3 regions of the Lysinibacillus sp. S1 genome follow, and region 3 is predicted to be linked to each of the others. Evidence: predicted binding sites of a transcription regulator. Region 3 holds the regulator's gene; each other region holds the start of a gene.

Evidence for each region. Region 3 encodes LexA, which represses DNA repair genes until DNA is damaged. Its sites were predicted from a motif close to CGAACATATGTTCG; they were not measured.
Region 1: uvrB (excinuclease ABC subunit UvrB) is a predicted target of LexA. The motif match lies at 6,851-6,864, and genes of this name have one in related genera.
Region 2: ACHZEU_RS17690 (DNA repair exonuclease) is a predicted target of LexA. The motif match lies at 9,402-9,415, and genes of this name have one in related genera.

Annotation. Positions count from the first base shown of each region.
Region 1 is NZ_CP173154.1:2,001,549-2,015,572, forward strand. Features, by position in the region: gene ftsE (cell division ATP-binding protein FtsE) at 1-212, opposite strand, end outside; gene ACHZEU_RS10240 (DUF4097 family beta strand repeat-containing protein) at 453-1,640, opposite strand; gene uvrA (excinuclease ABC subunit UvrA) at 1,924-4,791, opposite strand; gene uvrB (excinuclease ABC subunit UvrB) at 4,799-6,778, opposite strand; gene ACHZEU_RS10255 (IDEAL domain-containing protein) at 7,209-7,457, opposite strand; gene ACHZEU_RS10260 (competence protein ComK) at 7,685-8,194, shown strand; one part of gene prfB (peptide chain release factor 2) at 8,238-9,266, opposite strand; one part of gene prfB (peptide chain release factor 2) at 9,268-9,342, opposite strand; gene ACHZEU_RS10270 (competence protein ComK) at 9,465-10,007, opposite strand; gene secA (preprotein translocase subunit SecA) at 10,336-12,846, opposite strand; gene hpf (ribosome hibernation-promoting factor, HPF/YfiA family) at 12,991-13,542, opposite strand; gene ACHZEU_RS10285 (PilZ domain-containing protein) at 13,633-14,016, opposite strand.
Region 2 is NZ_CP173154.1:3,535,980-3,550,003, forward strand. Features, by position in the region: gene ACHZEU_RS17635 (MBL fold metallo-hydrolase) at 1-175, shown strand, start outside; gene ACHZEU_RS17640 (DUF3006 domain-containing protein) at 162-410, shown strand; gene ACHZEU_RS17645 (HAD family hydrolase) at 543-1,331, shown strand; gene ACHZEU_RS17650 (hypothetical protein) at 1,376-2,299, opposite strand; gene ACHZEU_RS17655 (RNA polymerase sigma factor) at 2,289-2,783, opposite strand; gene serA (phosphoglycerate dehydrogenase) at 2,889-4,502, opposite strand; T-box leader at 4,662-4,903, opposite strand; gene ACHZEU_RS17665 (FAD-binding dehydrogenase) at 5,308-6,957, shown strand; gene ACHZEU_RS17670 (hypothetical protein) at 6,971-7,111, shown strand; gene ACHZEU_RS17675 (rhodanese-related sulfurtransferase) at 7,100-8,071, opposite strand; gene ACHZEU_RS17680 (enoyl-CoA hydratase) at 8,210-8,992, shown strand; gene ACHZEU_RS17685 (YhzD family protein) at 9,045-9,230, opposite strand; gene ACHZEU_RS17690 (DNA repair exonuclease) at 9,490-10,704, shown strand; gene ACHZEU_RS17695 (AAA family ATPase) at 10,709-13,597, shown strand; gene yhaM (3'-5' exoribonuclease YhaM) at 13,594-14,024, shown strand, end outside.
Region 3 is NZ_CP173154.1:1,451,900-1,456,342, forward strand. Features, by position in the region: gene def (peptide deformylase) at 1-521, shown strand, start outside; gene ACHZEU_RS07660 (recombinase family protein) at 550-1,215, opposite strand; gene ACHZEU_RS07665 (LysM peptidoglycan-binding domain-containing protein) at 1,212-1,526, opposite strand; gene lexA (transcriptional repressor LexA) at 1,693-2,310, shown strand; gene ACHZEU_RS07675 (gamma-glutamyl-gamma-aminobutyrate hydrolase family protein) at 2,418-3,140, opposite strand; gene ACHZEU_RS07680 (prepilin peptidase) at 3,174-3,926, opposite strand; partial or broken gene ACHZEU_RS07685 (hypothetical protein) at 3,991-4,443, opposite strand, start outside.

The DNA of each region.
Region 1 (14,024 bases), 550 kb from region 3:
TTCTTTAAAGTTGCTAAATCAATACCATTTACAATTATTTGTCCTGATGTTGCTTTTTCTTCACGGTACATCAATTTAATAAATGTGGATTTCCCTGCTCCACTTGGGCCAACTACATACACAAATTCGCCTTGCTTTATATTAACTGAAATACCATTTGTCGCAACAACACCGTTTGGGTATTTCTTTGTCACATTTTTCATTTCTATCATGATTAAACCACCTAAAACTCTCATCTATGTAAGAGGTATTTCTTTTACTATTATAGCACTCTATTTCTGTTTTTTTATTACAGTTTCATTTCAATCCGTGGCAGTTCCTTCTATTTCATTCTTTCCTTGCCATTATCCTTAAGAATATGACAAAAATAAAACAAGATTCGCCTCTATGTGCTAGGTCGAATCCTGTTTGAAAAGAAAAGCATTCAAGCTTTAACTTGAATGCTCCTACTGTTAAATTTGTTGTTCATCTGTTGTTGTGTAACGCACTAAAACAGCACCAGTTTTCGATTCACCCTCGATAAATAGGCGATTCGCATTTTCAACTTCTTTGTCGAAACGGACTACTTTGGATAAGAATTGATCTTGTGACTCCATTTTAGAAACATCCTGGATCCCCACATCCACTTTACCGAAATTCGTTACGACTTTACCGCTCAATGAAATTGTTCTTGGGACATATAATTCCACTGCTCCAGCAACTGTTTGAGCTTTAATTTTAGAAGAATTTGTCGAGCATGTTGTTACGACTACATGTCCATTGACAGACTTAGCTTCAACTTCATCCAATGCACCATCCAAATAAACACGCCCATTCAATGTTTCAGCCTCTAAATCCTTACCTCGAACATTCGTTAATTCAATGGAACCATTAGAAGAATCCACTTCAGCTTTTCCAAAATTAAATTTCGTACCTTTAATGGCACCGTTTAACGTTTTCACTTTTAATTCTTCAAATTCTGTATCCTGTAATGAAACACTACCATTCATTAGACGAACAGATAATTTTTCAAGTTTATCCTTTGGTACTAGCACCTTCACATTGACTTGAACAAGCTTTAATTGGCTCAAAATACGAAGTGATTGCGCTTCCTCTTTCACAACAAATTGCTCTAAGAAGTGATTACGAGTTTCTTCTTCACTTTCGTTCATCAAAGGTGCCTTTACCTTGCAAATCACCTGAATAGTTTCCCCTTCACTGGATTCCAATGAGAAGTTACCATTCGGTAATTCAACAATAATATTGTCCACATTGGCAGCAGCCACTTCTTCTGTATGGGTAAATTCAATTTTATCTCCAAATGGAGAAGCTACATCAAATTCCTTTACCTTTTTAACAGCCGTATTCATCATATCCATAAAAAGAGAACCGATTTGCGTTAAATCCTTACGAAAATCCTGCATTTCATCTTGGAAGTATTTCATAAAATCATCTTTTTTCTTGTCACCATCTTTTGATTTTTCTTCAAATAATGGCTCTTTTTCATTTGAAAAGGATTGCGTCTCTTTCGACACATCATTCATAACATGTTGAGTAGACTTGCCAGGTTGCTCTAATGCTTCTAATAATGTAATCGCCTCTTGTGCCGAAATTGTTCCTTTTTCTACAAGTTCTAAAATTCGTTGACGTTCATTTTGCATAAATAAATAGCCTCCCTCAGTTCGTTATACTATTTATACGATTCATCATGTGAAAAGTTTCACTGCAAAATTGAATAAATTGGGTCTTTTCATTTCAACATCGACAGGCTTTTACCTCTGAAGATTTTATTGCTCGTTTTTTAGATTAGTTGGATCACTTCTGACCTCTGTTTTAGTGGGTTCTTCACATTTCGAATCATTTTCAATCTGGATTGAGCGACTTTCCCCAATTTAAGATCACCTTTCAATCCAGATTAATCATTTCCGTTCGAATGTAAAACCCTTAAGACTTAGTAGCTTCTGCTAGCAATGCATCCATTCTCATACGATCACGTTCCAGAATTGGTTTTAAGTATTTGCCTGTATAGGAGCCTGCTACTTCTACTACCTCTTCAGGTGTACCAGTTGCAACAATCGTACCACCTTTGTCTCCGCCTTCTGGACCTAAGTCAATGATATAATCAGCTGTTTTAATCACATCCAAGTTATGCTCAATAACTAATACCGAATCACCGTTTTCAACAAGACGCTGTAAAACGACAAGTAAACGAGCAATATCATCGGCATGTAATCCTGTCGTTGGTTCATCTAAAATATAGAAGGATTTCCCTGTTGAGCGTCGATGTAATTCAGAGGCTAGTTTTACACGCTGCGCCTCACCACCCGATAAGGTTGTGGCTGGTTGCCCTAATTTCATATAACCCAACCCCACATCAACAATCGTTTGTAGCTTACGCTGGATCTTTGGAATATTTTCAAAGAACACTACTGCATTTTCAATTGTCATATCGAGAATATCTGCAATACTCTTATCTTTATACTTCACTTCAAGTGTTTCACGGTTATAACGTTTGCCGAGACATACTTCACATGGTACATAAACATCTGGAAGGAAATGCATTTCAATTTTAATAATGCCGTCACCACGACATGCTTCACAGCGACCGCCCTTAACATTGAAGCTAAAGCGTCCTTTTTTATAGCCTCGTACCTTTGCTTCATTTGTTGCTGCGAAAACATCGCGAATATCATCAAAAACACCTGTATAAGTTGCTGGGTTTGAACGAGGTGTACGACCAATTGGCGATTGATCAATATCGATTACTTTTTCAAGCTCATCGATACCTGTCACTTCTTTATGCTCGCCAGGCTTAACCTTTGAACGATTAAGCTTCTGTGCCAAAGATTTATATAAAATTTCATTTATCAGTGTAGATTTCCCTGAACCAGACACACCTGTCACTGCTACAAATAAGCCTAATGGAACATCTACTTTAACATTGCGTAAATTATTTTCCTTGGCACCTTTAATGGAGAGCTTTCGACCATTTGGTTGGCGTCTTTCAATTGGTAAAGGAATAAACTTTCTACCACTTAAATATTGTCCAGTTAAGGATTTTTCATTATTCATAACTTCCTGTGGTGTACCTGCTGCCACAATTTGACCGCCATGGACGCCTGCTCCAGGTCCTACATCGATGAGATAATCTGCAGCAAGCATCGTATCTTCATCATGCTCTACCACAATCAGCGTATTTCCAATGTCACGCATATTTTGTAATGTGCTAATCAGTCGATCATTATCTCGCTGATGCAAACCAATCGAAGGCTCATCTAAAATATAGAGGACTCCTGTTAATCGTGAACCAATTTGCGTAGCAAGGCGAATACGTTGTGCCTCTCCACCAGATAATGTACCTGCTGCACGACTCAATGTTAAATAGTCTAAACCAACATTCACAAGGAAGCCCAATCGTTCTTCGATTTCTCGTAAAACTAATCGAGCAATTTGCATATCCTTTTCAGTGAGATCAAGCTCTTTAAAGAAAGTGTCTGCTTCCTGAATTGAATATTGTGTGACCTCACCGATATGTTTATCAGCTACTTTCACTGCTAGCGTCTCAGGCTTTAAACGATACCCTTTACATGAAGGGCAAGCCTGCTGTGCCATGTATTTTTCCATCTGCTCACGAACATAATCGGATGTCGTCTCTTTAAAACGACGCTCAACATTGCGCACCACCCCTTCAAATTCAATCATTTGATCTCGCACATTGCCAAACTCATTTTCATAATGAAAGTGTATCTTGTCTTTTCCAGAGCCATATAAAACTTTATCCATCTTTTCCTTTGGCAAATCCTTCACAGGCACGTCCATTGGAATATCGTAATGATCACATACAGCTTTTAGTAATTGTGGGTAGTACTGCGAACTTGTTGGTTCCCATGGTGCGATGGCATGCTCTAACAAGGAACGATCCCAATCAGGCACCACTAAATCTAAATCTACCTCTTGTGTTGAACCTAAGCCATCACAGCTTGGACAAGCACCAAACGGACTATTAAATGAAAACATACGAGGCTCTAACTCACCAATAGAAAAACCACATAATGGGCAGGCATGATGCTCACTAAATAATAACTCTTCATGTTCCATCACATCGACAAGCACACGTCCATCTGCCAGGCGTAAAGCCGTTTCTAAAGAATCACTCAGACGAGCAGCAATCCCTTCCTTCATAACAACACGGTCCACTACTACTTCAATGGAATGCTTTTTATTTTTATCAAGTTCGATAGCATCATCTAAATCACGCAATTCCCCATCAATTCGTACACGAACAAACCCCTGCTTTTTTAAATCTTCTAGCAGTTTAACATGGGTACCCTTACGTCCAGAAACCATTGGTGCAAGGAGCTGCATCTTAGTTCTCTCAGGATAGGTTAATAAACGATCCACCATTTGCTCAATCGTTTGGGAAGTGATTTCTATGCCATGATTTGGACAAATCGGTTTACCAATACGTGCATAAAGTAAACGTAGGTAATCATAGATTTCCGTTACCGTACCGACAGTAGATCGTGGGTTACGACTTGTCGTTTTTTGGTCAATGGAAATAGCAGGCGATAAACCTTCTATGGCATCGACATCTGGCTTATCCATTTGTCCAAGAAATTGACGGGCATAGGCGGAGAGGGACTCAACGTAACGACGCTGGCCCTCCGCATAAATTGTGTCAAATGCTAGAGAAGACTTTCCAGAGCCCGATAATCCTGTTAAAACGACTAATTGGTCACGTGGAATTGTGACATTAATATTTTTTAAATTATGAGCACGTGCACCTTGCACGACGATTTCAGTATTTTTCACAAGTCATTCACCCTTCTACCTTCAATTCAAATATTGTATCTCGTAACTCAGCCGCACGTTCAAAGTCAAGCGCTTTTGCTGCTTCCTTCATTTCTACTTCTAGAGAAGCCAAGAGCTGTTCTCTTTCCGCCTTTGTCAGCTTTTTGCCTTTTGTTGCCTTTGTTACATACGATTCCTCTTCTTCTGCTACTTGTGTTGCACGAATCACATCTGGGATTTTCTTAATGATCGTTTGAGGTGTTATGCCATGCTCCTCGTTATAAGCCATTTGTAACGCACGACGACGTTGCGTTTCATCAATCGCCTTTTTCATCGAGTCTGTTATATGATCCGCATACATAATGACATGACCATTCGCGTTACGAGCAGCACGACCAATGGTTTGAATCAATGAACGCTCTGAACGTAAAAATCCTTCTTTATCAGCATCTAAAATTGCCACAAGGGACACCTCAGGGATATCAAGACCTTCACGCAATAGATTAATACCTATTAGCACATCATACGTTCCTTTGCGTAGCTCACGGATAATTTCAATACGTTCTAGTGTCTTAATTTCTGAATGTAAGTATTCTACTTTTAAGCCCATTTCCTTCAGGTAAGCCGTTAAATCCTCAGACATTTTCTTCGTTAGCGTTGTCACTAAAACTCGCTCATCACGCGCAATTCGATCTTGTATTTCATCAATTAAATTATCAATTTGACCTTCAATAGGACGTACATCAATTAATGGATCTAATAATCCAGTTGGACGGATAATTTGCTCTACCATTTCTGGTGTATGCTCCAGTTCATAAGGACCTGGTGTGGCTGATACATAAATCGCTTGATGTACGCGGTTTTCATACTCTTCAAAACGTAATGGACGGTTATCTAGAGCAGATGGCAATCGGAAGCCATGTTCTACGAGCACTCCTTTACGTGCTTGGTCACCATTGTACATTCCTCGAACCTGTGGAAGTGTTACGTGACTTTCATCAACCACAAGTAAAAAGTCTTCGGGGAAATAATCTAACAAAGTATATGGAGTAGCACCTGCTTCACGCAATGTTAAATGACGTGAATAGTTTTCAATCCCAGAGCAAAAGCCCATTTCACGCATCATCTCTAAATCATAGCGTGTACGCTGTTCTAAACGCTGTGCCTCTAGTAATTTATCTTCTGCACGTAATAATGCAAGTCGTTCCTCTAATTCTTTTTCAATGTTTTCAATCGCTTTACGCATTTTCTCTTCTCGTGTAACGAAGTGAGATGCAGGGAAAATAGCAACATGCTCTCGATCCGATAAAATCTCTCCCGTTAGTGCATCTACCTCACGAATGCGATCGATTTCATCCCCAAAAAATTCCACACGAATACAATGCTCATCACGAGAGGCTGGGAAGATTTCCACTACATCTCCACGTACCCGAAATGTTCCGCGAGTAAAACTAACATCATTTCGCTCATACTGAACGTCTACAAGCTTGCGCAGTAGCTGATTACGTTCAATTTCCATACCCGTACGAATGGAAACAACCATTTCTCGATATTCTTCGGGAGAACCTAAACCATAGATACAGGACACAGATGCAATAATAATGACATCCTCACGCTCAAACAATGCAGAAGTAGCAGAGTGACGCAGCTTATCAATTTCATCGTTAATGCTAGAGTCTTTTTCTATATAGGTATCTGTCTGCGGTACATAAGCTTCTGGTTGGTAGTAATCATAGTAGCTGACAAAATATTCAACGGCGTTATTTGGGAAGAACTCTTTAAATTCACTATACAACTGGCCAGCTAGTGTTTTATTGTGTGCCATAATTAGTGTTGGTTTTTTGACTTGCTGGATGACATTCGAAATGGTAAACGTCTTACCTGTTCCAGTAGCACCAAGCAATGTTTGATGACGTTTGCCTGCTTTCACACCCTCCACTAATTCCGCAATGGCCTGTGGCTGATCCCCGTTAGGCTGATATGGCGCTTGTAAATCAAATGTTTGCACTCATGTCCCCGTCCTTTCTTCCAATTTGTACATATATTTTAGCATAGCAATATTAAAATTTCGAACATTTAACGAACGAATGTTTGTAATTTTTTTTTTCATCTCTAAAATTTTTATTACATAACAATACAGTCAATTTAACTTGTTACTCTTATAATAGCCGTTTTATTAGGTTTTCAAGCTTCATCGATGGATGGGATTTCCTGTTTTGCTTTATGTGCAGCTCACACTCTCTCAGGAGCCGGGGTCTGTACTTTTAGAGCGTCTCTCACTTTTTTTATAAACAGCGTCTCAAACTTTTTAAATGACTTTCCCCATTCTATAAGCAAGATCACTTCTTCTAACCAAAACATACAATCTTCACATCCTCTGCAACTATTTTCAAAGGCAAAAAAATCCCACTCTCCAATAGATATGGAGAGCGGGTTCGTCAATATGATTCATCTTCTGTTTGGTGTAAGGAAGTTAGTTCGGATGCGTATTGATAAAATGCGTTTTCATCTTTTTCATCGAGTGCTCTATCTATCAGAACCATGAGCTGCTCTTGCCGATGCATACGCTGGATACGATTTAAAAATAAATCTAAATAAATCTCGTTTAATAATTTCTCTGCCTCATCAACTTTTTTCGACTGACCAACGGCTTTCAGAAAATCTGTATACGAATAATATTTATCCAACGATCCCACCTCGATCCTTTTCTAAATTATATGAAAATTGAATTTAAAAAGCAATGCTTACGATTCGAAAATATCTTGGATTAGCTATTAATCATTTTATATTTAGAGCAAATTCTCTAGGCATTTCGTGCTTTTCTGAACGATTTTCAACTATTTCATTTAATTTAAGAAAGTCATATTCTGTTTTACACTACCGTTATCACTAGAAAAGAGGAGGCACTCCCTATATGACAACTAACTTTGTAAACGGCTACTTAATTTCATTCAATACTTATTTGCTGCAACCTATTCAGCATGACTCCAAAGTCTTCACGCATGTGATTGATAAGCATAATGAGCTGATTGTTACACGCAAACCGATGCATGTCCTTCGAAAATCCTGTCTCTCATTAGGATCAACTTATGAAGCCGCAAAACAATCGGCTAAACGTTTTTTCGGCAATCAACATAAGCTACCAATCGTCGTGGCCTTTGATTATGGTTATCCCTGTATTTTTCTGCCAACTTATTCACCCAGCTCCATTCACAATATATGGATAGGGCTTCATGCAATTATTAATATTACTCCTAGTGAATTGGGGTGTATTGTAACGTTAAAAAATGATAAACAAATCGAACTACCTATTCGTTATGCTTCCATTAGTAAACAATTTCTTAACGCTTCTATGCTGTATAAATATTACATGAATGAACGAAAACAGCTGAGCCAAGATGCACCCTATCATCCACCCTTTTAACAAAAATTCCCCAAGAGCATCTCACTCTTGGGGAATCTGGGTATTAATTTATTTTTGAACGTAAATAGGCATTAATAAATGGATCTAAGTCGCCATCCATCACAGCACCCACATTACCTGTTTCTTCATTTGTACGATGATCTTTCACCATCGAGTATGGGTGGAAGACATACGAACGAATTTGGGAGCCCCAGCCTATTTCTTTTTGCTCACCGCGTATTTCATCTAATTGTGCCTGCTGTTTATCAAGTTCTAATTGATATAGCTTCCCTTTTAACATCGTCATCGCTTTTTCACGGTTTTTAATCTGGGAGCGCTCAGCTTGACATTGTACGATAGTACCAGTAGGAATATGCGTAATACGGACTGCAGAATCTGTCGTATTAATATGCTGACCACCTGCACCTGTTGCACGATACGTATCAATTTTTAAATCCTCTGTACGAATATCGATTTCTATATTGTCGTCAAACTCTGGCATAACATCACAGGAAACGAAGGACGTATGACGGCGGCCAGACGAATCAAATGGAGAAATACGTACTAGACGATGCACACCCTTTTCCGCTTGTAAATAACCGAAAGCATTATGACCTTTAATCGACAATGTTACAGATTTAATCCCAGCTTCATCTCCTGGTAGATAGTCCACTGTTTCCACTTTAAATCCACGCTTCTCAGCCCATCGTGTATACATACGTAATAGCATTGAACCCCAGTCCTGTGACTCCGTACCACCAGCACCAGGATGCAGCTCTAAAATGGCATTGTTTTGATCGTATGGGCCACTTAGCAGTAATTGAAGCTCAAAATCAGCCATCTTTTGTTGGAATTCTGCTAGTTCTTTGCCTAGTTCTTCTTGTAATTCTTCGTCTGGTTCTTCACGCAAAAGTTCCAGTGTCATATCTAAATTTTCATGTGTTTCCACTAAATCTTTATATTCATTGACAATAGCTTTTAAGCCATTTCCTTCATTGATAATCACCTGAGCACCTTGCTGATCATCCCAAAAGCCTGGCTCTAGCATCATTTCATCTAGCTCCTGAATACGTGCCTCTTTGTTCTCTAAGTCAAAGAGACCCCCTAAAGTCCGCCAATTTTTTGGCTGTAGTGTCTAACACATTGCGTACATCTGCTAATTCAATCATCGTTAAATCCTCCGAACGTTAGTCATGGAGCTAACACTTTAATCATAAAGCTCCGTATCTTTTTATTATAACGTTTTTAGAAACGAAAACATACTATCTAGCAGATGTTTTGTGGAATTAAGTCAACTATCCTGCGTCTCGTCCTCAAACATATTCTTGGCAAGACGTTGAAATACTTTCACACGGTCATACTGAACAAGTAAATATTTTGTTCGTTTCTCTAGTCTATATTTTAATAAAAATGCTCTTTGAATCCGAGACTCTAACGCATTGACACTGACATCCACAATAAATTCCTTGCCATTCATAAAAGTAACCTTTGTCCTCTTTTTATCCACAGCGACATAGTCATCTATATGATGAACAGCGAACCAGATACAGTCAGGGTGTAAAGGAGACCTACTAGGAAACCATAAAATATTACAACGTTCGTGCACGACGATAGGATTTTTATTAAGCTTGCCTAGGATCATTTTCGAACCATCGAACGCTCCTCTTAAACTAGAACCAAAATAACGCAGATTAAAGTCCAATAATTTCGTTGGTGGTAACGTAGATATATACTCATTATTTTTCTCATACACCTGCGTACATAAATTTCCAAAGGAATCATACACAGGCATATACATCATTGTTTCACTATTCATAATATCTTTTTTATGCATCTATAGTCCCCCTTTATACATTTTATGTTGCTTCCAGTCAAAATAAAAAGGAATATACAAATATGCGTACATTCCCGCTATTTTCAATGAGTAAGATTGCTTGAAAATCCCGATCCTCCTTAAGACTTAGTATCACCATCAAAAATTCAGGATAATAATAGGATAAATAACTTGTACTATATACCTATTATTACAGCTATTGTATACCCATATTTTTCAATTGTCTATAAATTCTGACTTTTTATACTAAAATTTCTTCATTTTTAAGTAATTTTATAAAGAAAAAATCATTTCAACACGTAGTTAAAATGATTTTTTCACCTAGATATTATTGAGCTGTGCCATGACAGTTTTTAAATTTCTTGCCACTACCACATGGACATAAATCATTACGGCCAATGTTTTCAGCTTTACGTACTGGTTGCTTTTTCGGCGCAGCGCCACCTTCTTCTTTCGGATTAACAGCCTGCCCCTTTGCCACCTCTTCACGCTCCAGATTATTGCGGATTTCTGCTTTCATCGCATATTTCGCAACATCCTCGCGAATAGAGGCTACCATATCCTCAAACATCGCAAAGCCTTCTTGTTGATATTCACGAAGAGGATCGTTTTGACCATAAGCACGCAGATGGATACCTTGACGTAGTTGATCCATTGCATCAATATGATCAATCCATTTTGTATCGATTGATCGTAATAAAATAACCTTTTCAAACTCACGCATACGCTCTGGTGTCAGTTCTGCCTCTTTTTCATCATAACGAACATGAACAGCATCAGAGATTAGCTGATTAATATCTTCAGCAGACTTGCCTTGGAAATCAGATACTTTAAGTTGACCTTCCTCTAAAAGATTAGCCGCTACAAAGTCTTCAATAGCCTTTAGGTTCCAATCCTTCTGTTCACCTTGAGTATACAGGCTAACAACATTATCAATTGTTTCTTGAATCATAGACTCAACAAGCACACGCATATTTTCTGTTTCTAGTACATCATAACGCTCTTTATAAATAATCTCACGTTGCTGACGTAGTACATCGTCATATTGTAATAAGCGTTTACGCGCATCAAAGTTATTACCCTCGACACGTTTCTGCGCTGATTCTACAGCTCTCGACACTACTTTAGATTGCAATGGCTGGGAATCATCCATACCTAAGCGCATCATCATCGACTTCATATTATCAGAGCCAAAACGACGCATTAAATCATCCTCTAAGGATAGGTAGAATTGTGTAACCCCTGGATTCCCTTGACGACCAGAACGTCCACGAAGCTGATTATCAATACGACGTGATTCATGTCGCTCTGTACCGATTACCGCTAAACCGCCAATTTCGAGTACTCCTTCGCCAGGTTTAATATCTGTACCACGTCCAGCCATGTTAGTTGCAATTGTCACTGCACCCTTTGTACCAGCGTTCGCAATGATTTCAGCTTCACGTTCATGATTTTTCGCATTTAATACATTATGAGGAATTTTATGTTTATCCAATAGTTTAGAAATAATCTCAGACGTTTCAATAGCAACTGTACCAACAAGAACAGGTTGACCAGCTCTATGACGCTCTGCGATATCAGCAGCAACTGCTTTATATTTCCCTTCCATCGTTGCAAAAATCAAGTCAGCACGATCATCACGAGCAATCGGTTTATTCGTCGGAATAGCGACAACATTCATATTGTAAATATTACGGAATTCCTCTTCCTCTGTTTTCGCTGTACCTGTCATCCCTGCAAGCTTTTGATACATACGGAAGTAGTTTTGGAAGGTAATTGTCGCCATTGTCATCGATTCATTTTGAATCTCAACGCCTTCTTTAGCCTCAATCGCTTGGTGTAAGCCATCAGAATAACGACGACCCTTCATCAAACGACCAGTAAAGCCATCAACGATCACAATTTCGCCATCCTGCACAACATAATCGACATCATTATGCATACTAACATGCGCCTTTAATGATTGATTGATCGCATGATTTAAACGAACATGTGTCAAATCAAATAGATTATCGATGCCAAATGCTTTTTCTGCCTTTTCCACACCTGCATCTGTTAACGTAACACCTTTTGTTGACTCTTCATACGTATAGTCTGTCTCTGCATTTAACATACGCACAAACGCATTAGACTGTTTATAAAGCTGTGCTGATTTCCCAGCTTGACCCGAAATAATTAATGGCGTACGAGCTTCATCAATTAAGATCGAGTCCACCTCATCAATGACAGCATAGTGCAATGGACGTTGTACACGTTCCTCTTTGTAAAGCACCATGTTATCACGTAAGTAGTCAAATCCTAGCTCATTGTTTGTACTATACGTAATATCTGCCTCATAAGCAGTACGTTTTTCATCTTTTGAAAGGCTATTTAAATTAAGCCCAACAGATAAGCCTAAGAAATTATAAAGTTGTCCCATTTCAGCAGCATCACGACTCGCTAGGTATTCGTTGACTGTTACAACATGTACACCTTTACCAGTGATGGCATTTAAATAAACAGCCATTGTCGCTGTTAAAGTTTTACCTTCCCCGGTTTTCATCTCCGCAATATTCCCCTCATCAAGAGCGGCTGCCCCCATGATTTGAACGCGGAATGGGTACATCTCTAATACACGTTTTGCCGCTTCTCGACAAACAGCAAACGCTTCGGCACGAATCGACTCTAAATGCTCACCCTCAGCATAGCGCTTTTTAAATTCATCTGTTTTCGCTTGTAGTTGATCATCTGAAAGCTGTTCCATTTGAGAAGCGAATCTCTCAACTTGGTCAGCGATTTTTTCTAATTTTTTTAGCTCACGTTTATTGAAATCAAATAATTTATTTAATAGGTTTGCCATGAATGTTTTTCACTTCCTATATAGATTCAACTTTCATTTTACCATTGTGTAACAGTTTCATGCAAACTGTCACCCCGGCTACATATGATTGTCATACCAAAAAAAGGCCCTCGCCATCGCGAGAGCCTTTGTCATCATGAAGTTTTAAGTAGTTTCAATTAAGCCATATTTTCCATCTTTACGTTTATATACAATATTTGTGCCGTTCGATTCAGCATCTGTAAAGACATAGAAATCATGTCCAAGCATATTCATTTGTAGAACTGCCTCTTCTTGATCCATAGGTTTTAAATCAAATTGCTTTGTACGAACAATTGAGTATTCTTCTTCCTCTGACACAGCATCAGCGGCTGCTTGAGTAGTAGCAAAATAAAGGCCTGCACCTTCACGCTCGCGGAATTTACGGTTTACTTTTGTTTTATGCTTGCGGATCTGACGCTCTAATTTATCAACAATTAGATCAACAGCAGCATACATATCATTATGACGCTCTTCAGCACGAAGAGTTAGATTCTTCATTGGAATAGTAACTTCCACTTTAGTTTGTTTGTCATTGTAAACCTTTAAATTGACATTAGCGTTGGCATTAACATCTTCGTTAAAATAGCGTTCAACTTTATCGATTTTGTTCTCAACATACTCTCGAATAGCTGGAGTTACCTCAATATTTTCACCACGAATGTTAAAGTTTAACATGTAAACTCCTCCTTTATAACTGCTATACTATCTATTTCTACACAAGTGTGTGAAATTCCTCTAAAATCATTCTTTTTTTTACAAAAATTTTTATAAATTATTATTTTGTTTTTTCGCTTCTGCTGCTTCCTTTTTTCGTCGAAGCTTTAGTTCTTCAACAATCAAATCTTCCACGGGTCCTTGATTATTGAAATAGATGCCGTATTGCTTGCCGCTCCCAAATGGACGACTCCAAATCACTTCTCCATAAGCGCGAACTTCTTGTGTATCAAGCACAAAATGGATATCTAATGGAGGAGGGTTTATACCTAAATCCACTTCCGTAAACATCTTTAATCCACGTGGGCTTATATCCAACAAGTCAGCCATAGCCGTTTGTCCATGATTGACCTTCCCATTCTCATAAATAGCAAAAGTTATTTGAATAGGCTCCTTAAATTTAAATCGGAAACCTTCTTGACGCTTAAAGATCATATTCCCAC
Region 2 (14,024 bases), 2.1 Mb from region 3:
TAATTTCCCTAATCTTTCTTTACAGCCAGGGAAAACGATTTATATTACTAGTGGGACCAATGCACGGGAAGGGCAAAATTATTTGAAATGGACAACTAAACAAATTTGGTTAAATGCTGGAGATGCTGCGCAATTACGGAATGAGAAAGGGGAACTTGTAAGTGAGCTTGAGTAAATACACATTGGACCGTATTGAAGATGGCTATGCGGTTTTCTTAAAGTTTCCAGCAGAAGAGGAACAACTCATTATTTCACAGTCAGCCATGAACAAGCCTGTGCAAGTAGGTGATCGTGTTCAGATAGAAGAAAAAGATGGTATTTACCATATTGAAATTTTAAAAGAAGAAACACAACAAAAAAGAGCAGACCTTCAGAGTTTAATGAATCGTTTACGAAATAAAAATAATTAATACATGACAAGCTGTGAAGATTTGACGTACAGCTTGTTTTTAGATACATGAATTGTACTTAAATTGTTATCCTAAATATTTTGAAAATATGCTAAAATAGTAGTATTAATCGGGAGCTAGGAGCGGACAAAAATGTCGATAAATACAATTATTTTTGATTTAGATGATACACTACTATGGGATAAAAAATCAGTCAAAACTGCATTTGAAAAAACATGTGACTATGCAGCAACAGTACATAATGTGAATCCTACTGAGCTAGAGGAAGCTGTTCGCCGAGAGGCACGTGCTTTATATGAGGGTTATGAAACATATGATTATACGGTATTAATTGGTATCAATCCATTTGAAGGACTTTGGGGAACGTTTGACGACTCGACGGACTCCTTCCAAAAAATGAAGGAAATTGTTCCTAGCTATCGTGCAGCGGCTTGGACAAAAGGGTTAGCTGCTCTTGGTATTGAAGATACAGCGTTTGGAGAGGAGCTAGGAGAGCGCTTTGTAGCCGAGCGTAAAGTAGCGCCATTTTTATACGAAGATACTTTTGCAGTGTTAGATGAATTAAAAGGAAAATATCAGCTTGTATTGCTTACAAATGGCGCACCAAGTTTGCAAAATTTAAAGCTAGAAATCACACCAGAAATTGCCCCATATTTTGATCATATTATTATTTCAGGTGACTTTGGTAAAGGTAAGCCGGACGCATCTATTTTTGAGTTTGTGATGGAGAAAGCAGGTATTACAGCGGACGAGGCAATTATGGTTGGCGACAATCTTAATACTGATATTTTAGGATCATCTCGTGTGGGAATGCGCAATGTATGGATTAATCGTGAAAGCAATATCGCCAACGGGGCTGTGACACCTACCTATGAGGTGGATTCTTTGACAGCGTTGTTGGAGCTTGTAAATAAGCTATAGTATAAAAATGTACTGACCCTTCATGGAGTCAGTACATTTTTTTATTAAAAATAGACATTCAGTCCAAGGTATAAACATGTAAAAGCTATCGCTATACAAAGCTGAACAAGAGCGCTAGCAATTAAGTAACCCTTAGGTTCACCAGCCTTTTTACGATAATAGATTTGCATAAAGGAGTAGAGTGAGAAAAGGCCATAAATAATTGTTGCATGAATTGTATGGTGGACAAGATAGATACCAAATGAAATACCTCCAAACAACACGAGCATGATGGCATTGGCAATAGCATGCTCAACTGTCGCAGCGAAAAAGCGACGTTCTGTATAAGGCATTCTTTTTTTAGCAATCCATAGGATGAAATGCATAAGTAGGATGAAAATGTTCCCTAAAATAAGTTTCGTCGACCGCTTCTCATCATAAAAATAGCGTAGAGAGTCAATTGATTCTTCAATCAGAAAGGCTTGCTGGGTTTCAACATTGAAGAAAATCTTGTTATTGAGTACCTTCCATTTCTCTTGTGTACGGTCATTATAGAGAATCAAAATATCATAGATAGTACCACTTTTCCATTGACTAGCGGATATTGTTATAGGAGAAGCGTTGTCCCAATTCTGTTGTAGCTGTGTGATAGCCTTTGAATGAGCATAGCATTGCTGAGGAACATAAAGGCAAGAATCCTTTGCTATAAAGGTATCCTTGTTCAGATTCTCCTTTAAGTAGACACGTTGGATGGCTTTGGAGGAATCCATTGTCATAGGAGAATCAGTCGGACGTTGAACAAAAGTTAAAATTAATAAAGAAAGAACTACTATAAATAGCACTGACACAGAAGGAATTTTCCATCCATTTCCAGTAGTTTGTTTACTAATTACTGAGGGCTCTGTCATATTGCGTAATAATTTTTTTTGCTGCTGATCAGATAACATTAAATCATCTAAGTGTTGCCATGTCTTCTTATCATTCTTCATCCATCTCACCTCCTAACTGTTTTTTTAATGCGATGAGTGCTCGTTTTAATGTGTTTTTTACTTTCCCCTCATTCCAGCCAAGAATAGCGCAGGTTTCTTCGATGGAAAGCCCCTCTATTTTGCGCAGAATGATCACATCACGATAGGTAATTTTTAGTTTTCGAATTGCAAGATACAGTATCTTGGCATCTTCTCGTTGCATCAGCCATTGATGAGGAGAAGGTGACGCTTGTTCTTCATGCTGTTGTAAAAAAGGGACAAACTGAATAATCCTTTTCCGACGATAATGATCATAGGCAAGGTTGCGTGCAGTGCACCGCAACCAAGCGAGATCGGCTCCTTCTTTTATTGTTTGGTGATGGTTCAAATAACGGACAAAGGTTTCCTGTGTATAATCCTCCGCTAATTTTTCATCATTTAGTAAGTAATATAAGTATTTAAAAATGGTGTGATTATGTAAGTAAAATATTTCTTCTATGTTCAAGCTGAACACCTCCTTTTCTTTAATGACGAAGAACTCATAGAAAAGTATCATTTTCCCAAAATAAAAAGCAGAGAGTAGAGACTCCCTGCTTCTTGCTATTATTAATTATAGGTTAATGGCTTTTACCTCATCAATGTTTTCAAGCTGTGCCACAAAAACTAAATCTTCTTCTGTTACAACATTATCAACCGTTAACATCATAACCGCTGTACCACCAACCTGTGCACGACCAACCTGCATTGTTGCAATATTGATTTCTTTTTCTGCAAGCTTTGTTGCTACACGGCCAATTGCACCTGGTTTGTCAGTATTTTTAATGTAAAGAAGGTGACCTTGTGGAATGACATCTACAACATAGTCCTCTACTTTTACAATACGTGCACCTAAACCGTTTAATAGTGTACCCGCTACAGTATGTGTTTCGTTAGCAGTAATAATTTCAATAGTAATTAAGCTAGTAAAGCCTTTTGCTGTTGTTGTTTTGTGCTCATTAATTTTCATACCAATACGTTCAGATAAGTAACGAGCATTCACATCATTGACATGATTACCGTGATTTTTAGACAGTAAACCTTTTAATGCATTTGAAGTTAATGGACGAACATCATAGTTTGCTACTTCTCCAGCATAAGATAGATTGATTTCTTTGACTGGCTCTGTTGTCACTTGTGATAGGAATGAACCAAGTTTTTCAGCTAATTCAAAGAATGGCTCAACTTGTGCAAGAAGCTCTTTAGGTATAGATGGCATGTTTACTGGATTTGTTACAGTACCTGTTTTGTAAAATTTAATGATGTCATTTGATACGTCAACCGCTACAGATTCCTGTGCCTCGATTGTAGATGCTCCTAAGTGAGGAGTTGCGATAACTTGTGGTAAAGTCAGTAGCTTATGATCTGTTGCTGGTTCAGAAACAAATACATCAAGAGCTGCTCCAGCCACTTTACCTGCTACGATTGCATCATATAAATCGTCTTCATTGATGATACCGCCACGTGCACAGTTAATAATACGTACGCCATCTTTCATCATCGCAAATTTATCTTTATTAATAAGGTTGCGAGTTTCAGGTAAAAGTGGTGTATGAACTGTAATGAAATCTGCAGCTACACAGATTTCTTCAACCGTTGCTTTTGTTACACCTAATTCTTTGGCACGTTCATCTGTTAGGAAAGGATCGTATGCCATAACATTCATACGTTGACCCTTAGCACGATAAGCTACTTCAACACCAATTCGACCAAAACCTACAACGCCTAAAGTTTTATTTTTTAGCTCCACGCCAACAAAAGATTTGCGATCCCATTTGCCATTTTTTAATGTATTAAAAGCTTGTGGAATATGACGGGCAAGTGAAGTCATCATCGCAATTGTATGTTCGGCAGCTGAGTTAGTATTACCATCTGGTGCGTTTACCACGATAATGCCGTGTTCTGTAGCAGCAGCAAGATCAATATTATCGACACCAACACCAGCACGACCAATTAATTTTAAGCTTTTTGCTGCTTCAATTACTTCACGTGTTACCGTTGTTTGAGAACGAACAAGTAATACATCTACATTAGCAATTTTAGCGATTAATTCTTCTGGTGCTAAACCTGTGTCTACAATAATGTTTAAATCTAAATCTTGTTCCTGGCGTAATGGGAAAATACCATCCTCACTTAGTGGATCAGCGATAAATACGTTAATAGTTCTTGTTTTTGTTGCAGTAGTCATTATAATTAGCTCCTTTTTTATCATTATTGGCTATGGCTTTATCTACGATAGTCTGAAATTTGTAAAATTCGAACATCTTACAGCATACAAACAATCTCCTTTCTAAATCGAAGACAATATAAAAAGCCTTCCACGCCTTACAAACACAGTTAGTGTGTTGTAAGGGGCGAAAGGCTGTATAAACTTTGGTTCGCGGTACCACCCTTAATCACTGCTGGAAAATTTATTCTGGCAGTCTTAGCTATATGCGTAACGTGCATGAGACGGATAAGCATACTTTTAAGTTGTTCAGCCTATCTATTCAGGAGTGGAACTATTATCGTAGAAATCACTGATTTGCACCAACCATCAGCTCTCTTTGGATTTTCTTGCGACTAGTGTGTCTCCGTCGTTATATTTTTTGTGATTAAATTTGTTAACATCATAATCCCTATTGTTCACCTTTGTCAACGATATTTCTTAAAAACTTTAAAAATACTGACTTCAAAAGTCTGAAAAATAACTAAAAACGAATATTATTTATATAATACCGTTGTAATGTTCGTCTTTTTGGGGAATACAATGAAAGCGCTAACGATATTTGAAAAGTCCGATAGTATCAGGTTTCTGTGTAGTTTTAGCATGAAAAATTATATGGGAATTAAATGGAATAAAATAGAGGGTTTATGCTAATTATCCATGGATTTGTTCTAAGAAAGCGAACGTTTTTGTTTGTCACATTTTAGACAAAAATATAAAAAGTAGAAGGTAAACAGACTGTGAGAGAAGAATGTTAGTTAAGGATGATTGATTTGGGGGTGTAAGAATGAAGTACGATGTTGCAATAGTCGGTGCTGGTCTTGCAGGATTAGTCGCAGCTTGTGAATTAATCGATGCAAAGAAAAAAGTTCTTTTAGTAGATCAAGAGCCTGAAAATTCAATCGGAGGACAGGCATATTGGTCTTTTGGAGGAATATTTTTAGTAAATTCTCCAGAGCAAAGAAGGCTTGGAATTAAAGATAGTAAGGAGCTTGCATGGCAGGATTGGCAAGGAACTGCAGGCTTTGATCGTTTAGAAGATGAGGATTCCTGGGCGTATAAATGGGCAAGAGCATATGTTGATTTTGCTGCAGGTGAAAAATACGACTGGTTAAAGTCAAAAGGTATAAAGTTTTTCCCTGTTGTTGGATGGGCAGAGCGGGGAGGCTCATTGGCAGGAGGGCATGGCAATTCAGTACCTAGATTTCATATTGTCTGGGGAACAGGCCCTGGCATTGTAAAGCCATTTGTAGATAAAGTAAAACAGGCTATGAAAGAAGGATTCATTGACTTCAAGCCAAGACATCGTGTGGATGAATTTGTGCAGCAAGAAGGGAAGATTATAGGAATTAGCGGAACGGTGCTAGCTGAAACCTTTATTAATCGAGGTGAAAAAAGTTCGAGATTAGGAATCGGTGAATTTTCCTACGAAGCTAAAGCTGTGATTGTGGCAAGTGGTGGTATTGGGGCAAATTTTGATTTAGTGAGAAAAAATTGGCCTGCTCGATTAGGAACCCCTCCAAAAAATATGGTATGTGGTGTACCAGCTTACGTTGACGGAAGAATGCTAGAGATCACGGAACATGCTGGGGGACGCATTGTAAACCGTGATCGCATGTGGCATTACACAGAGGGTTTAAGAAATTGGGATCCAATATGGCCCAACCATGGAATTCGGATATTGCCTGGTCCCTCCTCCCTGTGGTTTGACGCAGAGGGGAATCGTTTTCATGCACCCAACTTTCCAGGGTTTGATACACTCAGTACGTTAGAGGCGATTCAAAAAACAGGTTATGACTATTCCTGGTTTATTTTAACGGAGAAAATTATTGAGAAAGAATTTGCTTTATCTGGCTCGGAGCAAAACCCAGATTTAACAAACAAAAGCATTGGCGATGTTCTAAAACGCATTTTACCAGGCCCACCTGCTCCTATCCAAGCTTTTAAAAATCACGGAGAGGATTTTGTGATTGCACATGATCTAAAGGAACTTGTAGATGGAATGAATAAACTTGCTGGAAATGAGCTACTTGATTTCATGAAGATTAAAGAGCAAATCTTGGCAAGAGATCGGGAAATGGACAATAAGTTTACAAAGGATTTGCAAGTAAACGCTATTCATGGAGCAAGAAATTATATTGGGGATAAATGGGTGCGTGTTGCCAAGCCACATAAAATTTTAGATACCAAAAATTGGCCTTTAATTGCTGTTCGCTTAAACATTCTAACAAGGAAAACTTTAGGTGGCTTACAAACAAATTTAAATGGCGCTGTTTTGGGCATGGACGGTCAGCCAATTCCTGGGTTATTTGCTGCTGGTGAAGTAAGTGGTTTCGGTGGCGGTGGCGTCCATGGCTACCGCGCTTTAGAAGGGACATTTGTTGGTGGTTGTTTATTTAGTGGACGCCAGGTAGGGCGTTATTTAGGGCAAGGATAAAGTGCATAAATGAATGAAGAGCATCGTTTTGATGGACGATGCTCTTTTTAAATGGATTGATAATGTTGGAGTAGATCACTATGCTGAAGTTTTGAGCAGAAATCCAACAGCAATGCGCACCTGGATTAAATTATGGAATGGATTAACAATTTGATTGTTGGACCTCTGCAATCTTAGCAATTTGTTCTTCAACCTGTTCCTTTGTCCAACCGTTTTCCTCCACGAAAAAGTTGCGTTCTGCACGGCGACAATCATCTGAACAGCTTCGCATGTAAAATGCCTCATGTTTTTCTTCACAAAGCATTAACTTATGACACGCTGGGTTTGCACAGTTTGTGTATCGTTCAGAAGGCTCCCCGGTGAAATAATCCTTCCCAACAATAACATGTTCCACCTGATTAATCGGTACACTTCGACGGCGGTCAAAAACAAACATTTGACCATCCCATAATTGACCTTTTACCTCAGGATCCTTCGCATATGTAGCAATACCGCCGTGTAATTGACCTACGCTCTTACCATAGCCCTCGCGTTTTAGCCAACCAGAGAATTTTTCGCAGCGAATACCACCTGTACAATAAGTTAAGATTTTTTTATCTGCAAAATCTTCTTTATGCGCCTCCATCCAAGCAGGTAGGTCACGGAAGTTTTCAATATCTGGTCGAACAGCCCCTCGGAAATGACCGAGATCATATTCATAGTCATTACGGGCATCGATAACCACGGTGTTGTCATCTTGCATCTGTTCCATAAATTCTTTAGGTGTTAAATAATCACCTGTGATTTCTAACGGATTGATATCCTGTTCTAAACCGAGGTGAACAATTTCTCGACGAGGACGTACATGCATTTTTCTAAAGGTATGCCCTTCAGTCTCATCAATTTTCCACATCATATCGCTAAAACGAGCATCTGCCTTCATATGATTCATGTAAGCATCTGTTTGCTCAATGGTACCTGATACAGTTCCATTAATACCTTCGTAACCTACTAAAATACGACCAAGAAGCCCTATCTCTTTACACAATGCTAAATGTTCTTCTGCGAACGCTTCAGGATCTTCAATCGTAATATATTTATAATAAAGTAATACACGATAGTCTTTTTGTGTCAAAATACATTACCACCTTTATCTCGATATTCGTCCTTTAATATAGCATAACAGGAGCAATTTTGCTTAGAGAGAAGGAGTTTTCAAAAAAAACACGAATTATACATAGTGAATGACTATTCATATTTGGGGGTTATAGAGATGGAATTTTCAACGATTACATTAGAAAAATTAGAGCGTCGAGCAACCTTAACATTGAATCGCCCACAGGCGATGAATGCAATGGATGATGTCATGATGCGTGAACTTGCAGAATGCTTTGAGGCTCTACAGCAGGAAAAAGATATTCAGGTGCTTGTTATTCGTGGAGAAGGAAAGGTCTTTTCTGCGGGTGGTGATATAAAAGCAATGCTAGATGAAAGCAAACCACTGAATATTGATGAGGCAATGGTTTATCTGACACGTATCGTGAAGGCATATTATCAGCTACCAATGATTGTGATTGCAGCGGTTCATGGTGCATCAGCAGGTTTAGGATTTAGTCTAACACTAGGGGCAGATATTATTGTAGCCTGTGAAAATAGTAAACTTGCTATGAATTTCATTGGAATTGGACTGATTCCAGATGGGGGCGGTCATTTCTTCATGAAGGAGCGTGTAGGTACTGTTAAAGCGAAACAAATGATATGGGAGGGAAAGGTATTAACAGCAAAAGAAGCATTAGATGCAGGGTTAATTGATTATATTGCACCAGAGGGCACTGTATTTGCAATGGCAGATCAAGTGGTGGGGAAAATGCTTGCATCCCCGATTTCTTCCATGATTACAACGAAAAAAATTCTACATGCACAAAATATGCCACAGCTAGAAAATATCTTAGCATTAGAGGCTGAGGGCCAGTCTGCAATGCGTAAAACAACAGATCATGTCGAGGGCATTCATGCATTTGTAGAGAAAAGAACGCCTGTCTTTGTAGGGAAATAAAAATAATAAAAGGCGCGTAGCAAACCATTGACTACGTGCCTTTTATTAGCCACTAAACATGGAATAAAATTAATTTACCTGAAGCGTTTACAAGACGATGAGTTTTATCGGCAACACCTTTTTCCTCAATTTGTTGTTGTCCATTTAGTTTAGCAGCCTCATCATTTTCAAAAGTCCAAGTTTCATCAAACAATGTTTCCCCTGTTTTTTCAAAAGCTGTAAAACGATAATTCTCCATACAGACCCCACCCTTTTACTTGAATATATTTCTATTATACATAGAAGATTTATAAACTTCACGGTAAAACTAGTGAATTTTTTGATAAATTACGAAAATTGTGGAAAAAGTAAGGCGATGTTGTTTTTTTCCGTAATAGCATTTTTCATCAAACATGAGTTATGATAAAATAGAACAAATATTCGGTTTTGAATAAACAACATATTATTACTTTGGTTTTGTACTAAAGAGAGAATTATCTACTATTTGAGGTGATTGGATGTCAGCAATTCGTTTTTTCCATATGGCAGATTTACATTTAGATAGTCCATTTAAGGGCTTATTTGGTCTACCCGAACCCATTTTAAAGAAAATACGGTCAAGCACTTTTGAAGCGTTTGATAAAATTATCCTTAAAGCGATTCAGGAAAAACCTGATTTTTTACTAATTGTTGGGGATATTTATGATGGTGAAAATCGTAGCTTGCAAGCACAACGAAGATTTCAAGATGCAATGGAGAAGCTTTTTCAACACAATATCCCTGTCATTGTGAGCTACGGAAATCATGATCATTTAAATGGTACATGGACACGCTTTTCTTTACCAAGTAATGTCTATGAATTACCAGCTGAAACGAGTGTAGTTCAATTAAAAATACGGGGTCAACAAGTGAATATATATGGTTTTAGCTATCCTGAACGTCATTTAAAGGAATCTGTTATTGAAAGCTATCCAACTGCACATGATCAGCATGCCATTCATATTGGTATGCTTCATGGCAGTGAGGCAGGCAATACAACACATGATGTGTATGCCCCTTTTACAAAACAACAGTTACTTGAAAAGAACTATCATTATTGGGCGCTTGGCCATATTCATAAACGACAGCTTTTACATCAAAACCCTCCAATTGTTTATCCAGGCAATATTCAAAGTCGACATCGTAAAGAACAAGGAATGAAAGGCTTTTATGATGTGACGCTATCCAAAACATCGACTGAGCTTGATTTTATCTCTACCTCTGCTGTTGTTTATAGCACCATTGAGGTGGATTGTACGAATGTGGTACACGCCAATGAATTATTGAAGAGATGTGCAGAAGCTATTACAGCTAATAGGAAGAAGTATGGCGCATCGGTAGTAGAGCTTCATTTGCAAAATATTGACGAACAAACGGAAGCTTTATTTGAACATGCAACAGTAGATGCATGGTTAGAGACTATTCGAGAGGCTGAGGAAGGTATTGACCCAATGTGTTGGGTACAAAAAATGGTGTTGCAAAAGGCAGCGAGATTTTATGAGCATACAGCAACAACTCAATCCGTTGTGAGCTTAATGGAACAATGGGACAGTAATGAATGGAAGGATATTCTAAAAGATTTGTACCAATATGCTGGTGGTGCGAGGCTGATAGAGCCACTTAGTGAAAAGGATATTGAGAACTTAACCCATCGTGCACAGACATTATTAGCAGAAGAAATTCAAAGGGCGTGATTACATGCTGACAATACAGAAAATCCAAATTTATGGCTTTGGTAAGCATGAAAATATCTCCATTTCGTTAAATGATGGTGTCACTATTTTTTATGGATTAAATGAAGCAGGAAAAACGACGATACAGCAGTTTATACTACAAATGCTTTTTGGTTTCCCAACAAGGCAGCAGATACAGCGCAAATATGAGCCGAAAATTTCAACGAAATATGGAGGTCAGCTGACACTTTTACACCCTATTTATGGTCAATGTACAGTTGAACGTGTGAAAGGAAAGGCTGCTGGTGATGTTACTGTCTACCTAGAGGATGGAACGACGGGGCAAGATGAGTTGTTAGTAAAGCTTTTATATGGATATTCTAGGGCATCCTTTGAAGCCATTTTTTCTTTTTCGCTGCATGAACTACAAGGTATTGAAAAAATGTCTGAAGAGGAGCTAACCCACTTGCTACTTGCCTCAGGTACAACAGGTATTCAGTATTTATCCGCACTTGAAAAGAAAATGGATAAAGAGGCTAGTGAGCTGTTTAAAAAGACAGGTAAAGTGCCATTGATTAATCAAAAGATTGAACAACTAAAGCAGCTTGAGCGGACAATTAAACAGGAACAGGTGAAGATTCAAACCTTTGAGGATAAATTACAGCAATTACAATTACTTGAGCAAAATTTAGAACAGCTATTTGGTACGCAAAAACGGCAACAGCAACAATGGCAGCAATTAACTATTCAAAAGCAAGCACTCCCTCTCCTCAAGCAGCAACAGACATTGCAACAGACAATGACCAATTTTCAACATGTTCAGTTTCCATCAGAGGGTATCAGACGGTATGAGCAGGTAAAGGATCGTCTGTTACATGAAAGTCAGCAACTGATGCAATTAAAGGAGCAGCATCAAATATTGCAGGAGAAAATACTTGCAACAGTGGATGAGCAAAAGGTCAATGAAATGGCTTACCTTATGCAAAAAGAGGCAACGTGGCATCAGCTAATGGTGAAAGAGCAAAATTTACAGGATGATCTATTTTTGCTCGAACAAGAAATTGAAGCACAGTTTCGTTTACTAGGTGTAACAGAGAAAGAAGCACAAGAAAATCTTTTGAACGAAACAGTTTCACTCCAACAGGAGCAACAATTTCAGCTTCAATTAAGTAAATTAGAGGAGGCGGAGGAAGAGCTAAAATTTCATCTACGTTCACTAGAGCAAGTACACCTAGAATTAGATGCAATAGCCAAACAGAAGCAACAGCTAATGCGTGAGTCATTAACAAGTGAGGAAGAACATATTTTAGCACAATGGCCTCAACAAAAGCGGAGGCTTGAGCAACTACGTTCTGCCAAATCGCAACGCAGTAAGCAGAAGCAGCCTCATGACTTTATCTGGCTTGTCCTACTGATTTGCTTCATGTCGTTTGCTTATGGTGTATTTGAAAAAAACATAGTTGTAATTCTAATTGGAGCAGTTTTATCATTGCTAACTTTTTTGTTTATTCGATATGTTAAGCAAGCAAGTGAACCTACTAATAAAGAGCATAGCATCCTCCTACGGGAGTTAGAGCAAGAGGAATTGACAGTACAAGCAGTTCTTGCAAAGAAGCAAAGATATGAAGATCGCTGGTTGCACATCAATGAACAGCAGAAAGAGAAGGAGCAGCAATATACTTCTCTTGAATATAAAATTCAACTAACGGAGGTAGAGAGTGAAGAGGCCACTCAAACGCTCCAACATTTTTTAAAGCGTTATCGCTTACAAGGAACGATAGCCAGATCGCTAATGCCCGAATTATTTATGCGTATTCGTGGTGTACAAGAATTAGCAGCTAAAAGAAACAGTACCTCAAGTCTGTTGCAAGAAACGCTGGTAGAAAAGAACAACATTTATGAGCAGCTTCAACGGGTTTTAGAGGGAGCCTATAATGAACATGAAATTTATATGCATTTACGAACAGCCTACCTTGAAGCACAACAGCAACAGCAGCAAGCACAGCATGCAAAAGATCAGCTAGCCAGCGTCCAAATAAAAATAGAAGGTGGACAATCAAGAATGGATCGTTATACTGCTGAAATGTACGAGCTATTCAAAGAAGCAAAGATCCAAAATGAACAGGCTTATTATGAAATGCATGAGCAATTTGAACAGAGAAGAAAAATTGAGACAGAATTGCAAACCGTCCAGGCTCAATTATCTTCACTCGATCTTCAACAGAAGGAAAATCTGATTGAGGACTCTGTTAGCGAACACATATGTGCTTTAGAACAAGAGCAGCAATCATTGCAATTAGAAATTGATAAATGTCTGGAACAACGTGCTGCTTTGCTAATGGAAAAAGAACAGCTATTAAATGATGAAAAGTATGGTCAATTACTTCAACAGTTTGAGCAGGAGAAAACGGAATTGCAGCAGTTAATTGAGCAGTGGGCAACTAAAAAAGCTGTGGCGACAGCTATTCATGAAACACTATTCCGTCTTCGTGAAGAAAAATTACCTCATGTCCTTGAAGAGGTAAATGCTATATTCCGTTTACTAACAGGAGGAAACTATGACAAAATTTCGATTCATGAGGATGGTTATTTTGTAGCGCAGGATGCTGCAGGGATACGTTATCAAATGGTGGAGTTGTCCCAGGCTACCAAAGAGCAAGCTTATATTGCATTGCGAATGGCTCTAGCAAAAACCCTAGTGAGCGCTGCACCATTTCCAATGATTATGGACGATCCTTTTGTCCATTTTGATCGAAACCGCACAGACAAAATGGTACAATTAATGAAAGAAGTAGGATATGAACGTCAAATTTTATATTTTACTTGTCATGACACAATGCTCAACTATTGGCAAAAAAACCAGATTGTCGATATAGGAGCATTAGCAAATGAAAGGGGAGTGGCGTCAACATGAAAGGGATTACGACGCTCCAAGTTGGAGAAGTAGTTGATCAATTTTTATTAATAAAACAAGCGACAAAAGGGGTTACAACCGTTGGGAAGCCATTTATGTCGCTAATATTACAAGATAAGAGTGGGGATATAGAGGCAAAGCTATGGGATACGAATGAGGATCATGAAAAGATGTACCATGCGGAAGCCATTGTACGTGTTGGCGGAGAGATTCATGACTATAGAGGAAAGAATCAATTGCGTATTAAATCTATCCGTGTTGCTAAGCCAGAGGAAGGAATTGCTATTCACGATTTAGTGCCATCCTCTGCAACACCAAAAGAACAACTATATGAAGAATTAACGCAATTTTTCTTTGACATTAAAAACCCTAATATCTCACGGATTACAAGAGCAGCAATTAAAAAACATCAAGAGGCTATTTTAGT
Region 3 (4,443 bases):
ACTCGGCAATTTTAAGAAAACAAACTCAAGAAGTGTCGAGACCAGTGACCAATGAAGACCGAAATACCCTCCTAGCCATGCTGCAATATCTGAAAAATAGCCAAAATCAAACGCTAGCAAAAAAATATAAGCTTCGCCCTGGAAGTGGACTCTCTGCTAATCAAATTGGCGTAGATAAACGAATGTTTGCTGTACTCTTTGATGACGAAGAAATGATGCTGATTAACCCTAAAATAATGAGTCATTCCCTTAATATGATTTATCTACCGGAAGGAGAAGGCTGTCTATCTGTAAATCGACCTGTCCCTGGTTTTGTACCGAGATATGAGAGAATTAAAGTCAAAGCTTACGACATCGATGGACATGAACTCCTTATACAGTTACAGGGCTACGGGGCCATCGTTGTACAGCATGAAATCGATCATTTAAATGGCATCATGTTTTATGACCGAATAAATAAAGAGCACCCTTTCCAACTGCCAAATCATGTTATCATCGAAAGCTTTTCTTCCCTTCAGTAGTTTTTTACAAAAAAAATTAGCAGGAATATTATTTTCCTGCTAATCTTTCTTGGTGCTCTTGGAAACGACGATGTACTGTCGCCTTACTTACCTCAAAGCCTAACCCTCTAAGCGTTATAGAAATTTCTTCAAAGGTAAATCCACGTTTGCGTAGCTTCACAATTTCGTCTACAGGTAGATCKTTTTGCTCCTGCCCCTGCGGATTACCTCGATTCGATAAATTATTTTCTGGACGATAACCGTTTTCTACAGCACGTCGCATACCTCGTCGAATTTTAGCATTATGGATTCTACGTTGATATTCCTCTACAATCGCTAAAATTTCAAGCAGCATCGTATCCATTTCATTTAATTGGACTGGGCCTGCATCACGCATAGAAAAAACATCAGTTGCTGACTTTTGTAATAAATGTAATACAGCCATCCTTGCATTGCCTCGTCCTAAACGAGTTTCATCTTGGACAAAAAGAGCATTAATGTTCTTATCTTTTATAAAATCAAGCATTTCTAGCAAGCCTTCACGTTCTACATCATAGCCACTATGTTGATCTTTAAACACGCCCTTCACCGCATAGCCTTGCTCTTTAGCATAGCGCAGCAACTCTTCCTGCTGGCGCTCTAATGAGGAGCTTTGTGTTTCTTTTTCAGTACTTACGCGACAATAGACAACAGCCGATAGTTGATTATTTATCATTGTTCATTTCTYGCAATTTCGATAGTATTGATGGGACTGGCTTGATCACTCACTACAGGAATAACTAGAGATTTTCCCGCTACAATTTTAATATCTGCTAGTTCATTTTCAGTTTTTACAAGCTTTATCCAATCATCAGTACTCATCTTACCACGATATTGCTCGGCTAACGACCACAAGCTATCCCCATGTTCGATTTGAATTTCTGCGTAACTAACTTTTCCTGGATCAGTAATGTAAAGGTATGCTGCAAATAATAAACAAGCTCCTATTAAAATTGAGATATGTGTGTTTTTCTTAAACCATGTCATAATCATTACCCCTTTTTAAGAATGTTTGTTCGGAATGTATGTTCCCATAATAAAGCGAACAAACGTTTTTGTCAAACACTTTTCGAACCTATGTTTGCATACATGTTCGCATTCTGTTATACTATCAAATAAGAAGAATGATTTTAGAAAAAAGAGGTGAGCACTCATGAAAAAAGTTTCGAAAAGACAAGAGGACATTTTAGCTTTCATTAAGGAAGAGGTACGAGCTAAAGGATATCCACCATCAGTACGTGAAATTGGTGAAGCAGTTGGACTTGCTTCCAGTTCAACTGTTCATGGACATTTAGCTCGATTAGAACAAAAAGGCTTTATTCGTCGAGATCCAACAAAGCCACGCGCAATTGAAATTTTAGAGCCTGAAGAATCCATTCAAAAACAACAGGTGATCCATGTCCCACTTGTCGGGAAGGTTACAGCTGGTTCTCCAATTACAGCAATTGAAAATATTGAAGAATACTTCCCATTACCCGATACGTATGGCACAAGTGAAGATCAATTGTTCATGCTAGAAATCATGGGGGAATCAATGATTGAAGCTGGGATTTTAGATGGAGATTTAGTCATTGTAAAACAAAAGGCAACAGCTAATAATGGGGATATTGTTGTAGCTATGACAGCTGAGGATGAAGCAACTGTAAAACGTTTCTTTAAAGAGAAAAACCATTTCCGTTTACAGCCTGAAAATTCTTCTATGGAACCAATTATAGTCGATCAAGTTTCTATTTTAGGACAAGTTGTAGGTCTTTACAGACGTGTACATTAACGATTAAAGCAGATTTTGAGGATTATGTTCCTTCTAAGAGCATGTATCCTCTTTTTTACGCAAAAAAAGAATCCACATACGATTGGATTCTTTGTACAATGCCTCTTCTAAGCTTCCTTCTTAAATTTTAAGCTCGCTTCAATAAAGGCTGAAAATAGCTTTTGAGCACTCTCATCTCCTGCTATGGCTAGTTCCTCAGGATGCCACTGAACAGCTAAGCAAAATGGCATCTCCTCATGAACTACCGCTTCGATAATACCGTCGTTAGATTTTGCCGCTACTTTTAATTTTTCTGCTAAAACATTCACCGCTTGATGATGAAATGAATTCACTGCTATTTTCTCTTGTTCAACGATAGTCGCTAATAGATTGTCAGCAATAACCTGTACAGAATGGGTAGCTACAGCTCGACCTGATTGCTGCATATGTTGGAGTAACTTGGTACTAAAGTGATCACTATCAATATCCTGATATAAGGTACCACCTAATGCAACATTTAGTATTTGAATTCCTCGACAGATCCCGAAAATAGGCATCTTACGTTGGAATGCGGCTTCAATCAATGCTAACTCAATCGTATCTCGCGCTGGATGAATTTTTCCAAGCTTTAATGAAGGCTCAGCCCCGAATAGAAATGGGTGCACATCATGACCACCAGATAATAATAAACCGTCTGTAAGGGCTAAAATCTGGGCCGCCTCTTCTTCTACTCCAATTGGAATAATCAGTGGAATTCCACCTGCTTCAATGATGCTTTTACTGTAAGCAGCATTTAATCGAGAGGATAAATCATCCTCAACAAAGGCTGTAATACCAATAATCGGTTTCACTTGCTTCCCTCCAAATTCTTGAAAATTGCACAATTACCAAAAGCCTAGATACCAATTAATTAATACATCGCCATAGAAATAAACAATAACTGCGGCCAATGCAATAGATGGCCCAAACGGAATGGGTGTTTTTCTCCCCTGTTTGTTTTTCGATAACATGGTAATCCCGACAATCATACCAATAACTGCAGCTAAAAATAGCGTTAACAGTGTATCAATCGTACCCAGAACGAGACCAATTAAAAAGAATAATTTAATATCGCCTCCACCCATGCCACCGTTTGATAGCACAGCAATGATATATAATATGCCAAAACCAACCACAGCACCCACAAGAGAGTCCCACCACGGTGTTAATGGTGACAGCACTCGTCCAATAGCTAGCACAGGTAAAAAGAATACTAACACCTTATCTGGAATTAGCATATAGGCTAAATCTGATACAACGATAATAACTAATAAGGAGATAAAAAAGAGTGCTACTATCAATTCTATGCCCCAGCCTAACTGCCCATAAGCAAAGGSAAATAATACACCTGTCATTAATTCTATGACTGGGTAAACCCAAGAAATTTTATTGCCACAACCACGACATTTTCCTCCTAACAATACATAAGACAAAACTGGTACTAAATCAAGCGCCGTCAGTCGTCTCTGACATTTTGGACAATGTGAAGGAGGATGTACAATCGACTCCTTCTGTGGTACACGTAAGCCAACTACATTATAAAAAGAGCCAAAGACAAGTCCAAATAAAAAAATAAAGATCGTATAAGCCATTTCCAATTTTATGTCCTCCTAAACCAATAGGCGCCCATACAAATGCAGTATGGTGCGCCTATCAATAAAGTTATTGTTGTTCTTCGTAATAGAACGTTGTCACTTGCACTGTTGCCTTTAACGTAAGATCTGCATCTTTCTCAAGCTGTGCCTGCTCTCCAGGCAATTTAAATTCAATCTTATCGGTTTTCATGACACGCTCTAATTGTTCAACCTCCTGTAAAAAGCTTTCAAGAGAATTAAAATCAAGCGCACCCACCTCTAATATAAAAGTAACAAGCTTTAAATTAGTTGGTAAAGAGTCCTTCGAAAGAGATGCAATCGGTGTAGTAGTCTCCTTGTTCTCCTGATCACCATTGACCTCTGCTTCAGCCTGCTCCAACATATTAAGATCATTCGATACATCTGAAGGTGTCACAGTGCCGTCCTCACCTTGAACAGTTAAAGACAGTATACGAGTTCCTGTCACCTCTTCAATCTCAGCTAAATCAAGAATAATCTTTTCAACGGCTCTTGTTGCAGG